Regions from separate parts of the Xylophilus rhododendri genome, predicted to be linked through region 2. Evidence: predicted binding sites of a transcription regulator. Region 2 holds the regulator's gene; the other holds the start of a gene.
The links. Region 2 encodes HrcA, which represses chaperone genes, less so after heat shock. Its sites were predicted from a motif close to TTAGCACTCNNNNNNNNNGAGTGCTAA; they were not measured.
Positions count from the first base shown of each region.

Region 1 (6,734 bases), 1.5 Mb from region 2:
GCCCGCAGCACCGCCTCCCAGCGGGCGGCCGGCGGCCTGCGCGGCAATGCGGTGCGCGCCACCCAGCTGCTGATCGCCTTCGTCTGCCTGGCGCTGATCTGCCTCAACGGCTGGCTGGTCTCGGTGGCGCGTGGTTACGAGACGGCGCAGATCTCCCAGGCCAACGGCAACCTCGCCCGTTCGGTGGCCCAGCAGGTCGATTCGGCGCTCTCCGATGTCGAGCATGTGCTGGACGACACCGTGTTCGACCTGGAAAGCGCGGAGTTGTCGCCCCAGGCCCTGGAGCGGCTGCAGCCGACCCTGGTCAACAAGGTCGCCCGGGTGGAGCAGCTGCAGGGCCTCTATGTCTTCGGCGCCGACGGCCGCTGGCTGGTGACCTCCGAGGCCCTGTCCAACGAGGGCCGCAACAATGCCGACCGGGACTATTTCATCCACCACCGCGACGACCCAGCACCGCCAGCCGGCTGGGCACGCCGGTCGCGAGCCGCTCCTCGGGCGAATGGGTGATTCCGCTCTCGCGCCGGCTCAACGACGCGAACGGGCAATTCGCCGGCGTGGCCCTGGCGACGCTGCACCTGAAGTATTTCCAGCAACTGCTGGCCCAGTTCCATATCGGCCAGGAAGGCGCCATCGCCCTGGTGCTGACCGACCGGCTGATGCTGCGCATCCCCCATGTCCAGGCCGACATCGGCCGCCAGATGCCGGCCTCGCCGCTCATGGAACAGGCCGCGCGCCAGGCTTCCGGCTCGCTCGAACAGCTCTCGCCCTTCGACCAGACCGTGCGCATGATCAATTTCGACCACGCGCGCAACTACCCGGTGCTCGTCGCCGTGGCCACCGGCAAGGACGAAGCGCTGGGCGAATGGCGCCGGGGCGCGCTGATCCTGACGGCGGTCATGCTGTCGCTGTGCGCCGTCATCGCCGTGGCCGGCCATTTCCTGATCCGCTCCATGCAGTTGCGCGCCAGGGCCGAAGCCGGACTGCGCCAGGCCCGGGACGCACTCGGCACCGCCAACGAAAAACTGGCCCACATGGCGCGCGACGACGGCCTGACCGGCATACCGAACCGGCGCTATTTCGACATGCGGCTGGAAAAGGTCTTCGCCCAATGCCAGCGCATCCAGCGGCCGCTGGCCATCGTCATGATCGACGTGGACCACTTCAAGCAATTCAACGACCTGTACGGCCACCCCGCCGGCGACGAATGCCTCAAGCGCATCGCCACGGCATTGCGTTCCTCGATACGGCGCCCGGAAGACCTGGTGGCCCGCTACGGCGGCGAGGAGATGGTGCTGCTGCTGCCCGAGACCGGCGCGGCGGGCGCGCTCTGCGTGGCAGAGACCGCCCGCAACGCCGTGGCGGACCTGCGCATCGTCCACGCCGGCAGCGACGCGGGGCAGGTGACGGTCAGCCTGGGCGTGGCCGCCTGGACGCCGCAACCCGAGGATCTGCCGCTGGAGATGCTCAATGCCGCGGATGCCGCCCTCTACCAGGCAAAGGCGGCCGGCCGCAACCGGATCCAGTTGCACGGCAGCTGAAGCGGCCAGCGTCGGCCCGCTTGAAACCCGACAAAACGTCGCTATGATTAGCACTCGCCGGGGACGAGTGCCAACAAAACCGAAATGGTGGTTGGCGACTCCCCGGCGATGCCAAGGCGGTGCTGTTGCGCCGCCTCTCGGCTCCCGACAAAACCCTGTTGTTTCGGCTTCCTCCAAGGAGATGCAATGAAGAACCTTCGCCCTCTGCACGATCGCGTGATCGTCAAGCGCCTCGAACAAGAAACCAAGACCGCCTCCGGTCTGATCATCCCCGACAACGCTGCAGAGAAGCCGGACCAGGGCGAAGTCCTGGCCGTCGGCCCGGGCAAGAAGAACGACAAGGGCGAGCTGTCGGCTCCCGGCGTCAAGGTCGGCGACCGTGTCCTGTTCGGCAAGTACTCGGGCCAGACCGTCAAGGTCAACGGCGACGAGCTGCTGGTCATGAAGGAAGAAGACCTGTTCGCGGTCGTCGAAGGCTGATCCAGCCCTCGCCCCTTCTCATCCCTTTTCACAGAATTCCGGAGTAATTAATCATGGCAGCAAAAGACGTAGTCTTCGGCGGCGACGCCCGCGCACGCATGGTCGAAGGCGTGAACATCCTGGCCAACGCGGTCAAGGTCACGCTCGGCCCCAAGGGTCGCAACGTGGTGCTGGAGCGCTCCTTCGGCGCCCCCACCGTGACCAAGGACGGTGTGTCCGTGGCCAAGGAAATCGAACTCAAGGACAAGCTGCAGAACATGGGCGCCCAGCTCGTGAAGGAAGTGGCCTCCAAGACCAGCGACAACGCTGGTGACGGCACCACCACCGCCACGGTCCTGGCACAAGCCATCGTGCGCGAAGGCAGCAAGTACGTTGCCGCCGGCCTGAACCCGATGGACCTGAAGCGCGGCATCGACAAGGCGGTCACCGCCCTGGTCGCCCAGCTCAAGGCTGCCTCCAAGGCCACCACCACCTCCAAGGAAATCGCCCAGGTTGGCGCCATCTCGGCCAACTCCGACGAATCCATCGGCAAGATCATCGCCGACGCGATGGACAAGGTCGGCAAGGAAGGCGTGATCACCGTCGAAGACGGCAAGTCCCTGGACAACGAACTCGACGTCGTCGAAGGCATGCAGTTCGACCGCGGCTACCTGTCGCCCTACTTCATCAACAACCCCGAGAAGCAAGCCGCGCTGCTGGACAACCCGTTCGTCCTGCTGTTCGACAAGAAGATCAGCAACATCCGCGATCTGCTGCCGGTGCTGGAACAGGTCGCCAAGGCTGGCCGTCCGCTGCTGATCATCGCTGAAGAAGTCGAAGGCGAAGCCCTGGCGACGCTGGTGGTCAACACCATCCGCGGCATCCTGAAGGTCGTGGCTGTCAAGGCTCCTGGCTTCGGCGACCGCCGCAAGGCCATGCTGGAAGACATCGCCATCCTGACGGGCGGCAAGGTCATCGCCGAAGAAGTCGGCCTGACCCTGGAAAAGGTCACCCTGGCCGACCTGGGCTCGGCCCAGCGCATCGAAGTGGGCAAGGAAAACACCACCATCATCGATGGCGCCGGTGTTGCCGCCGACATCGAAGCCCGCGTCAAGCAGATCCGCATCCAGATCGAGGAAGCGACCAGCGACTACGACCGTGAAAAGCTGCAAGAGCGCGTGGCCAAGCTGGCCGGCGGTGTTGCCGTGATCAAGGTCGGCGCTGCCACCGAAGTCGAAATGAAGGAAAAGAAGGCCCGTGTCGAAGACGCCCTGCACGCAACCCGCGCAGCCGTCGAAGAAGGCATCGTGGCTGGCGGCGGCGTGGCTCTGCTGCGTGCCAAGCAGGCTGCTGGCGAGATCAAGGGCGACAACGCCGACCAGGACGCCGGCATCAAGCTGATCCTGAAGGCCATCGAAGCGCCCCTGCGCGAGATCGTCTACAACGCCGGCGGCGAGCCGAGCGTGGTGGTCAATGCCGTGCTGCAAGGCAAGGGCAACTACGGCTTCAACGCCGCCAACGACACCTATGGCGACATGATCGAAATGGGCATCCTGGACCCGACCAAGGTGACGCGTACTGCCCTGCAGAACGCAGCATCGGTCGCTTCGCTGCTGCTGACGACCGAAGCCATGGTCGCCGAAGCACCGAAGGACGAAGCTGGCGCCGGCGGCATGCCTGGCGGCGGCATGGGTGGCATGGGTGGCATGGGCGACATGGGAATGTAATGTCGGCCCCCCGGCTTTTCACTGCGCTTCGCTCCGTGTAACGCCACCCCCGAGGGGGAGGCTTCGCCTGCGCCAGGGAGACCCTGGCGCGGCTCTACTCGGAACACGGCGCTGCGTAAGCCGACGCCATTGAAAAAACCCCGCGGTCTTTGACCGGCGGGGGTTTTTCTTTGGGTGCTGGCTTTCTTTAGCTTGGCTGGCGCAGTCTGGCCAGCAGGCCGGCTGTGGAGGGGTCCAGGGCTGTTGTGTCGCCTGTTTCCAGCCTTGGCTCTATGTCTCTTGCCAGGACCTTGCCCAGTTCCACGCCCCATTGGTCGAAGCTGTTGATGCCCCAGATCGCGCCGCTGACAAAGACCCGGTGTTCGTAGAGGGCGATCAAGGCTCCCAGCGATGCGGGGGTCAGCTTTTCCAGGACGAAGAAGGTGCTGGGGCGGTTGCCGGGGAAATGCTTGTGGCCGCCCTCGTCCTGCTTGCCTTGCAGCAGCGCCTGGGCCTGGGCCAGGGCGTTGGCCAGGAGCTTGGGGTGGTGGCCGGGCAGGTCGTGGGCGGCGTCGCGGATGGCGATGAATTCCAGGGGGACCACGTCGGTGCCCTGGTGCAGCATCTGGAAGAAGGCGTGCTGGCCGTTGGTGCCGGGCTCGCCCCAGACGACTGGCGATGTGGAGAAGGGGACCGGCTCGCCGTTCAGGTCCACGCGCTTGCCGTTGCTCTCCATCTCCAGTTGCTGCAGGTAGGCGGGCAGGCGGCGCAGGGCCTGGGCGTAGGGGGCGACGCAGCGGCTGGTGAAGCCGTGGAAGTTGCGGTACCAGATGTCCAGCAGGCCCAGGCGCACCGGCAGGTTGCGCTCCAGGGGGGCCGTGCGGAAATGCGCGTCCATCGCGTTCGCGCCGGCCAGCAGGTCCTCGAAGGCCTTGGCGCCGATGGCGATCGCCAGGCTCAGGCCGATGGACGACCACATCGAATAACGGCCGCCCACCCAGTCCCAGAAACCGAAGGTGGTGGTGATGCCGAACTCGGCCGCGGCCTCCACGTTGGTGGTGAGGGCGGCGAAATGGCGGGCGATGTCGCGTCCGCCGGCCGCCTCGAACCAGGCCTTGGCGCTCTGCGCGTTGGTCATGGTCTCGATGGTGGTGAAGGTCTTGGACGAGACCAGGAACAGGGTGTTCTCCGCCTTCAGGCCGGCCAGCACGCCGGCCAGTTCATGGCCGTCGACGTTGGAGACGAAGTGCAGGCGCTTGGCCGGCGCGCGGAATTCCTCCAGCGCCAGCACCGCCATCTGCGGGCCCAGGTCGGAGCCGCCGATGCCGATATTGACGATGTCGGTGATGTGCAGGTCGCCGCGCACCTGCTCGGCGTAGGCCAGCATGGCTTGCCGCACGGATGCGACTTCGCTGTCGTCGGTGCCCGGCTCGCGCAGGCGGGTGTGCTGCACCGCGCGGCCCTCGGTGCTGTTGATGGCTTCGCCGGCCAGCATGGCGTCGCGTCGCGCCTCCAGGCCGCATTCCCGCGCCAGCTGCAGCAGCAGGGTCTCGGCTTCGGCGTCGATGCGGTTCTTCGACAGGTCGGCGAAGAGGTGAGGCGCCTCCTGGCTCAGCGTGTCGAAGCGCGCCGGGTCGGCGATGAAGGCGTGGCGGGCATCGAAATCGCGGGCGCTTCCATCGAAATGGGTCCGCAGGTTTTTCCAGGCATCGGTTTGGTCGCAGCGCACAAGACTCATCGTGGGATTCGGATTGGGAGGGTTGTCGGATCAGGCCAGCAGCAGGGCGTCGAGCTTGGCGGCATCGACGGCGAAGGCGCGGATGCCTTCGGCCAGCTTCTCGGTGGCCATGGCGTCTTCGTTGTGGGCGTAGCGGAAGCCCGCTTCGTCGTATTCGACGGCGTCGAGCGCGATCGACTTCGCGGCCTCGGGGTCGAGCGCGCGCTGCAGCGGGGCCTCGCTGGCGGCCAGTTGGGCCAGCAGTTCGGGGCTGATGGTGAGCAGGTCGCAGCCGGCCAGGGCGGTGATCTGGCCGATGTTGCGGAAACTCGCGCCCATCACCTCGGTGCGGATGCCGAAGTGCTTGTAGTGCTCGTAGATGCGGCGCACCGACTGCACGCCGGGGTCGTGGGCGCCGGAGCGGGCCGCCTCGTCCCAGGCGCTGCCGGCGGTCTTCTTGTGCCAGTCGTAGATGCGGCCGACGAAGGGCGAGATCAGCTGCACGCCCGCCGCCGCGCAGGCCACGGCCTGGGCGAAGGAGAACAGCAGGGTGAGGTTGGTGCGGATGCCGCGGCGCTCCAGGCGCTCGGCCGCGCGTATGCCTTCCCAGGTGGCGGCCACCTTGATCAGCACCCGGTCGATGTGCACGCCGGCGCCTTCGTACAGTTCGATCAGGCGTTCGCCCCGGCTGTAGGTGGCTTCCTCGTCGAAGGACAGGCGTGCATCGACCTCGGTGGAGACGCGGCCCGGGATGATGGACAGGATCTCGGTGCCGAAGCGCACCAGCAGGCGGTCGACCACCTCGTCGAGCGCCTTGCCCTTGAAGCGAGCCACGGTCTCGTCGAGCAGCGGCCGGTATTCGGGCTTCTGCACCGCCTTGAGGATGAGCGAGGGATTGGTGGTCGCGTCCTGCGGCTGGTAGGCGGCGAGCTGGCGGAAATCGCCGGTGTCGGCGACGACGGTGGTGAATTGCTTGAGCGAGTCGAGTTGGTTCATGGCCTGCGAAACAACGCCTGGATGGATGGGAAAGGCGGATAAAAATGTAACCGGGTTACGGCCGGGCCGATGTCGGAAATTCTCCCGAATGCGGAGCTTGTCGGGCATGGCGCAGGCGAAGGTCCGGTCGGAGAAACTGGATTACAGTTCCCGCTCCTTTCATCGCCCACCCTCCTCCCATGTCCTTCGACCTCGTCCTCTTCGGCGGCACCGGCGACCTCGCCTGGCGCAAGCTGATGCCCGCGTTGTTCCAGGCCTTTCGCCACGGCAGCCTGCCGGCCGGCGGTCGCATCATCGGCGTCGCGCGTGACGATTTGA
Region 1 is NZ_CP047650.1:2,116,222-2,122,955, forward strand. It holds gene GT347_RS09760 (PDC sensor domain-containing protein) at 1-507, shown strand, start outside; gene GT347_RS09765 (diguanylate cyclase) at 504-1,538, shown strand; gene GT347_RS09770 (co-chaperone GroES) at 1,725-2,018, shown strand; gene groL (chaperonin GroEL) at 2,072-3,724, shown strand; gene pgi (glucose-6-phosphate isomerase) at 3,912-5,441, opposite strand; gene tal (transaldolase) at 5,472-6,416, opposite strand; gene zwf (glucose-6-phosphate dehydrogenase) at 6,596-6,734, shown strand, end outside.
Region 1: GT347_RS09770 (co-chaperone GroES) is a predicted target of HrcA. The motif match lies at 1,586-1,612, and genes of this name have one in related genera.

Region 2 (6,734 bases):
CGACCTCTTCCATGCCGCCTGCGGCCGGTGCCTCGCTGTTCTGCAGGTCCACCTCGAAACGGCCGCCCTGCATGCCCAGGCCCTGCATGGCTTGCGTCACTTCGCGCGACAGCCGGGGCGCGGCCTTGGTGCGGGCCTGCGAGACCTTGCGGGCCTCGGTCTTGAAAGCCTTGTCGGCGGCCGCTTCGGCGGCCTGCAGCGCCTCCAGGTCGGTGGCCGCATCCAGCCGGGCGAGTTCCTCGCGCCAGCCGGCCAGCAGCACCGGCAATTGTTCCGGCGTGCGGCGGTAGCGGCGGGCCAGCGTGACCCAGGAGGACAGGCGCTCGTCCAGCCCGGCCAGCGCGCGTGGATCGGGATCGGTACGGCGCAGCCAGGCATGCAGCGAATGCACCGCGTCCTCGGCCTGCGCCAGGCTGGCGGACAGCTCCTCGGCCAGCGCCTTGAATTCCGGATCCAGCTCCTCCTGCGCCTGCAGCAGCGAATGCGCACGCGACAGCTGCGAAGTGGCGCCGCCGTCGTCCCCCTCCAGCGCCTGCAGGGCCGACTGCGCGGTATCGATCAGCGCCTGCGCATTCGACAGCCGGCTGTGCTCGGCATTGAGTTCCGGCCATTCCTCGGCGCCGGGCGCCAGTTTGTCGAGCTCGCCGATCTGCCAGGACAGCCGTTCACGCTCGCGCTGCAGCGAATCCTGCGCCGTGCGGGCTTCTTCCAGCGTGCGCTGGGCGGCGCGCCAGGCGCTCCAGCGCGACTGCATCGGCTGCACGTCCACCCCCGCGTAGGCATCGAGCAGGCCGCGCACCGCATCCGGCCGGGTCAGGCTCTGCCAGGCATGCTGGCCGTGGATGTCGACCAGATGCTCGCCCAGCTCGCGCAGCTGCGCGGCGGTGGCCGGGCTGCCGTTGACCCAGGCGCGGCTCTTGCCCTGCGCATCCACCGTGCGGCGCAGCAGCAGGGTGTCGCCCGCCTCGTAGCCGGCATCCTCCAGCCAGCCGTTCAGGGCGGCCACGTCGTCGAATTCGGCGCTGATCTCGGCCCGCGCCGCGCCTTCGCGCACCACGGCCGCCTCGGCCCGGCTGCCCAGCGCCAGCTGCAGCGCGTCGATCAGGATGGACTTGCCGGCGCCGGTCTCGCCGGTGAGCACGGTGAAGCCGGAGGACAGGTCCAGCTCCAGGGCATGCACGATGACGAAGTCGCGCAGGGCGATGTGTTTGAGTGCCACGGCCGTCAGGCTCCCTCGTTCCAGTGCAGCTTCCTGCGCAGGGTGTCGAAATAGTTCCAGCCCAGCGGATGGAGGAAACGCGCCTGGTGCTGCGAGCGCCGCACCAGCACCCGGTCGCCGTGCAGCAGCGAGGCCAGCGACTGCATGTCGAAATTGGCGCTGGCGCCGCGGCCGGCCACCAGCTCCACCTCGATCTCGCTGGCATCGGCCAGCACGATGGGGCGGTTGGACAGCATGTGCGGCGCGATCGGCACCAGCACCCATCCCGGCAGCGAGGGATGCAGCATCGGCCCGCCGGCCGACAGCGAATAGGCGGTCGAGCCGGTGGGCGAGGCGATGATCAGCCCGTCGGCCCGCTGGCTGGCCACGAAATGGCCGTCCACCTTCACCCGCAGCTCCACCATGCCGGAGGTGGCGCCGCGGTTGACCACCACGTCGTTCATCGCCGGTGCCTCGAACACCACCTTGCCCTCGCGGATCACCTGCGCCTCCATCAGGCTGCGGCGGTCCTCGGTGTAGAGGCCGGCCAGCATGGGCGCCAGGGTGTTGGCGTAGTTGTCCAGCGCGATGTCGGTGATGAAGCCCAGCCGGCCCTGGTTGATGCCGATCAGCGGCGTGGCGTACTGCGCCAGCTCGCGCCCTATGCCCAGCATGGTGCCGTCGCCGCCCACCACCAGGGCCAGATCGCATTCGCGGCCTATGCCTTCGGCATCCAGCGCGGGGAAATCCAGGCCGCTGCCGGCGGCGGTGGCGGCTTCCATGGACACGCGGCAGCCCTGGCCGTGGAGGAAGGCGGCAATTTCGGCCATCGTGGCGCGCACCGTATCGGCCTGCGCCTCGCCGACGGGCACGAAGTATTTGCCGACCAGCGCTACGTGGCGAAAATGCGTGTTCATATCGGGAAATTACACCATGCCAAAGTCTAGAATCCGCCGATGCTAGATGACCGTGCCAAGCTGCTGCTCAAAGCCCTGGTGGAGCGGTACATCGCGGACGGCCAGCCCGTCGGTTCGCGCACACTGTCGCGCGCCACCGGCATCGAACTGTCGCCCGCCACCGTGCGCAACGTGATGGCCGATCTGGAAGACCTCGGCCTGATCGCCAGCCCGCACACCTCCGCCGGCCGCATTCCCACCGCCCGGGGCTACCGCCTCTTCGTCGACACCATGCTCACCGCCCAGCGCAGCGTGTTCACCGAACACCCCGCCCTGGTGCCCGACCAGCCGCAGAAGGTCATCGCCAACGCCGCCCAGGTGCTGTCCAACCTGTCGCAGTTCGTGGGCGTGGTGATGGCGCCGCGCCGCGCCTCGGTGTTCCGCCACATCGAGTTCCTGCGGCTGTCGGAGCGGCGCATCCTGGTCATCATCGTCTCGCCCGAGGGCGATGTGCAGAACCGGGTGGTCATCACCGAGACCGACGTGGCCCAGCCGCGCCTGGTCGAGGCAGCCAACTTCCTCAACCAGAACTACGCCGGCATGGCGATGGAGCAGGTGCGCGAGCGCCTGCGTTCCGAAGTGCAGGCGCTGCAGGCCGAGATCGCCGGGCTGATGCAGGCGGCGGTGGCGCCCAGCCCCGATGCATCGGTGGCGGCCGACGAGGTGGTCATCTCCGGCGAACGCAACCTGCTGGCCGTCAGCGATTTCTCCAGCGACATGGGCCAGCTGCGCCGGGCCTTCGACCTTTTCGAGCAGAAGGCCGAGCTGATGCGGCTGCTGGAAGTGTCCGACCAGGCCCAGGGCGTGCGTATCTACATCGGCGGCGAAAGCCGCACGGTGCCGATCGAGGAACTCTCGGTGGTCAGCGCGCCCTACGAGGTCAACGGCCAGGTGGTGGGAACGCTGGGTGTGATCGGGCCGACCCGCATGGCCTACGACCGCATGATCCAGATCGTGGACATCACCTCCAAGCTGCTGGGCAACGCCCTCAGCCATCCGAAGTAGGCGGCTGCCCGCCCATCAGCAGGGGCGCGCTGTCGGCCGCGATCTGCTTGAGGATCTCCCACACCGCCTGCATGCGCGGCAGGCCCTTGTTCTCCACCGGCATCGACATCCAGAAGGTGCGGGTGAAGCGGGTCTGCTCCGGCAGCACCGGCCGCAGGCGTGCATCCGCCCCGGCCAGGAAGACCGGCAGCACGCCCAGCCCCGCGCCCGCCGCCACCGCCTGCCACTGCGCCACGATGCTGGTGCTGCGCACCGCGAAGCGGCGCGGCGAGCCCAGTTCGCGCAGGTACTGCAGTTCGCGGCTGAAGAGCAGCTCGTCGATATAGCCGACGAAGGGATGCTGCTGCAGGTCCTCGCCGCGGGTGATCGGCGGGCGGGCATCCAGATAGCTCCGCGCCGCATAGAGCCGCAGCTGGTAATCGCACAGCCGCACCGCGATGACTTCGCCGCGCGCCGGCCGCTCCAGCCCCACCACGATATCGGCCTCGCGCCGCCCCAGGTTCACCGTGCGCGGCACCGCCAGCAGGTCGATCACCAGCCGCGGCTGCCCGGCGGTGAAGGCCGCCAGCCGCGGCGCCAGCACCGCCGAGCCGAATCCCTCGGTGGTGCCTATGCGCACCGCGCCGGCCAGCTCGCCATTCGGCCGGTGGGCGGCGCGGTCGGCATCGATGGCGCGGCCGGCGGCCTCCATCGCCTGGGCATGGGGCAGCAGTTCGCGCCCGGCCTCGGTGGGCGTGAAGCCGGTGGCGCTGCGCACGAAGAGCGGCCGGCCCAGGGATTTCTCCAGGGCCTGGATGCGGCGCGACACCGTCGTGTGGTCCACCTCCAGCCGGCGCGCGGCGGCGGCCAGGGTGCCGGCCCGGGCGGTTTCCAGGAAGAAGCGCAGGTTGTCCCAGTCCATGTGGTTTCCGATGTGATCGCCCGGTTCGGTGGCCCTGCAAATCTGCAAGGAGAGCCTGCCATTTTCCCTGTTGTGGCGGCAATTTTGCAGGCATACGATGCGCCTTCGAGACACCAACAGGAGACACCCATGTCCGCACTTCCGGCCTCGCTGCCGCAGGCCCAGCCGCCCACCGTCAAGCTGCTGATCGGTGGCGAATTCGTCGAATCCACCAGCACCGAATGGCGCGACGTGGTCAACCCCGCCACCCAGGAAGTGCTGGCCCGCGTGCCTTTCGCCACCGTCGCCGAGGTGGATGCCGCCGTCGCCGCCGCCCAGAAGGCCTTCGTGACCTGGCGCAAGACCGCCATCGGCACCCGCGCCCGCATCTTCCTGAAGTACCAGCAGCTGATCCGCGAACACATGGCCGAGCTGGCCGCCCTGCTCACCGCCGAGCAGGGCAAGACCCTGGCCGATGCCGAAGGCGATGTGTTCCGCGGCCTGGAGGTGGTGGAGCACGCCGCCGCCATCGGCAACCTGCAGCTGGGCGAGCTGGCCAACAACGTGGCCGGCGGGGTGGACACCTACACCGTGCTGCAGCCCCTGGGCGTGTGCGCCGGCATCACGCCCTTCAACTTCCCCGCCATGATCCCGCTGTGGATGTTCCCCATGGCCATCGCCTGCGGCAACACCTTCGTCCTGAAGCCCTCCGAGCAGGACCCGATGGTCACCATGCGCCTGGTCGAGCTGGCGCTGCAGGCCGGCATTCCCGCCGGCGTGCTCAACGTGGTGCATGGCGGCGAGACGGTGGTCAACGCCCTCTGCGACCATGCCGACATCAAGGCGATCTCCTTCGTCGGCTCCACCCGCGTCGGCACCCATGTCTACCAGCGCGCCACCCTGGCGGGCAAACGCGCCCAATGCATGATGGGCGCCAAGAACCATGCGGTGGTGCTGCCCGACGCCAACAAGGAGCAGACCCTCAACGCCCTGGCCGGCGCGGCCTTCGGCGCCGCCGGCCAGCGCTGCATGGCGGTGTCGGTGGCGGTGCTGGTGGGGCAGGCGCGGGAATGGATTCCCGAGTTGGTGGCCAAGGCCCGCACCCTGCAGGTGGGCGCTGGCGTCGAGGCCGGCACCGATGTCGGCCCGGTCGTCTCGCGCGCCGCACGCCAGCGGGTGGAAGGCCTGATCGAACGCGGCATCGCCGATGGCGCAAAGCTGGAACTCGACGGCCGCCAGGTCCAGGTCAGGAACTACCAGGAAGGCAACTTCATCGGCCCGACCATCTTCAGCGGCGTCAAGCCCGGCCAGGCCGTCTACGACCAGGAAGTCTTCGGCCCGGTGCTGGCCCTGGCCAGCGCGGAAACGCTCGACGAAGCCATCGCCTTCGTCAACGCCAACCCCAACGGCAACGGCGTGGCCCTGTTCACCCAGTCCGGCGCGGCGGCGCGCAAGTTCCAGGAAGACATCGACGTGGGCCAGGTCGGCATCAACGTGCCGATCCCGGTGCCGGTGCCGCTGTTCTCCTTCAGCGGCTCGCGGGCGTCCAAGCTCGGCGACCTGGGCCCTTACGGCAAGCAGGTGGTGCTGTTCTACACGCAGACCAAGACCATCACCGAACGCTGGTTCGACGACGCCTCGGTGAGCAGCGGCGTGAACACCACCATCAGCCTGAAGTAAGCGATCGGGCCAGAATGCGATCCATGGCATACGAAAACCTCCTCCATGAACAGCGGGGCGCCGTGGCGCTCATCACCCTCAACCGGCCCAAGGCGCTGAACGCGCTATCGCCCGGGCTGACCGCCGAACTGGCCGGCCTGCTCGACCAGCTGGAGGCCGACGACAGCGTGGCCGTCATCGTGGTCACCGGCAGCGAGAAGGCCTTCGCCGCCGGCGCCGACATCAAGGTGATGAAGGAGTGGACGTACATGGACGTCTACAAGGCCGACTTCATCACCGCCACCTGGGAGCGCCTGGCCAAGTGCCGCAAGCCCACCATCGCCGCCGTGGCCGGCTACGCGCTGGGCGGCGGCTGCGAGCTGGCGATGATGTGCGACTTCATCATCGCCGCCGACACCGCGAAATTCGGCCAGCCAGAGATCACCATCGGCACCATCCCCGGCGCCGGCGGCACCCAGCGGCTGACGCGGTTCATCGGCAAGTCCAAGGCCATGGAGATGGTGCTCACCGGCCGCACCATGGATGCGGCCGAGGCCGAACGCTGCGGCCTGGTCTCGCGCATCGTGCCGTCGGCCGAGCTGATCGAGGACGCGATGAAGACCGCCGCCCGCATCGCCGAGCTGTCCCAGCCGGTGGTGATGATGGCCAAGGAGGCCGTCAACCGCGCCTACGAAACCACGCTGGCCGAGGGCATCCATTTCGAGCGGCGCCTCTTCCATTCCAGCTTCGCCACCGAGGACCAGAAGGAGGGCATGGCCGCCTTCGCCGAGAAGCGCAAGCCCGAGTTCAAGAACCGCTGAGCGGTCGACAACAAGAAGGAGACAAGAACATGAAGATCGGTTTCATCGGACTGGGCAACATGGGCCGCCCCATGGCGCTCAACCTCGTCAAGGCGGGCCACGAACTGGCGGTGTTCGACCCGGTGCCCGCCTCGGTGCAGGCATTGAGCACGGCCGGCGCCCATGCCGCCACCTCGGTGCAGGCGGTGGCGCAGACCCACGGGCTGGAGATGCTC
Region 2 is NZ_CP047650.1:3,567,282-3,574,015, forward strand. It holds gene recN (DNA repair protein RecN) at 1-1,219, opposite strand, end outside; gene GT347_RS16545 (NAD kinase) at 1,225-2,115, opposite strand; gene hrcA (heat-inducible transcriptional repressor HrcA) at 2,155-3,159, shown strand; gene GT347_RS16555 (LysR family transcriptional regulator) at 3,143-4,060, opposite strand; gene GT347_RS16560 (CoA-acylating methylmalonate-semialdehyde dehydrogenase) at 4,190-5,719, shown strand; gene GT347_RS16565 (enoyl-CoA hydratase) at 5,743-6,519, shown strand; gene mmsB (3-hydroxyisobutyrate dehydrogenase) at 6,549-6,734, shown strand, end outside.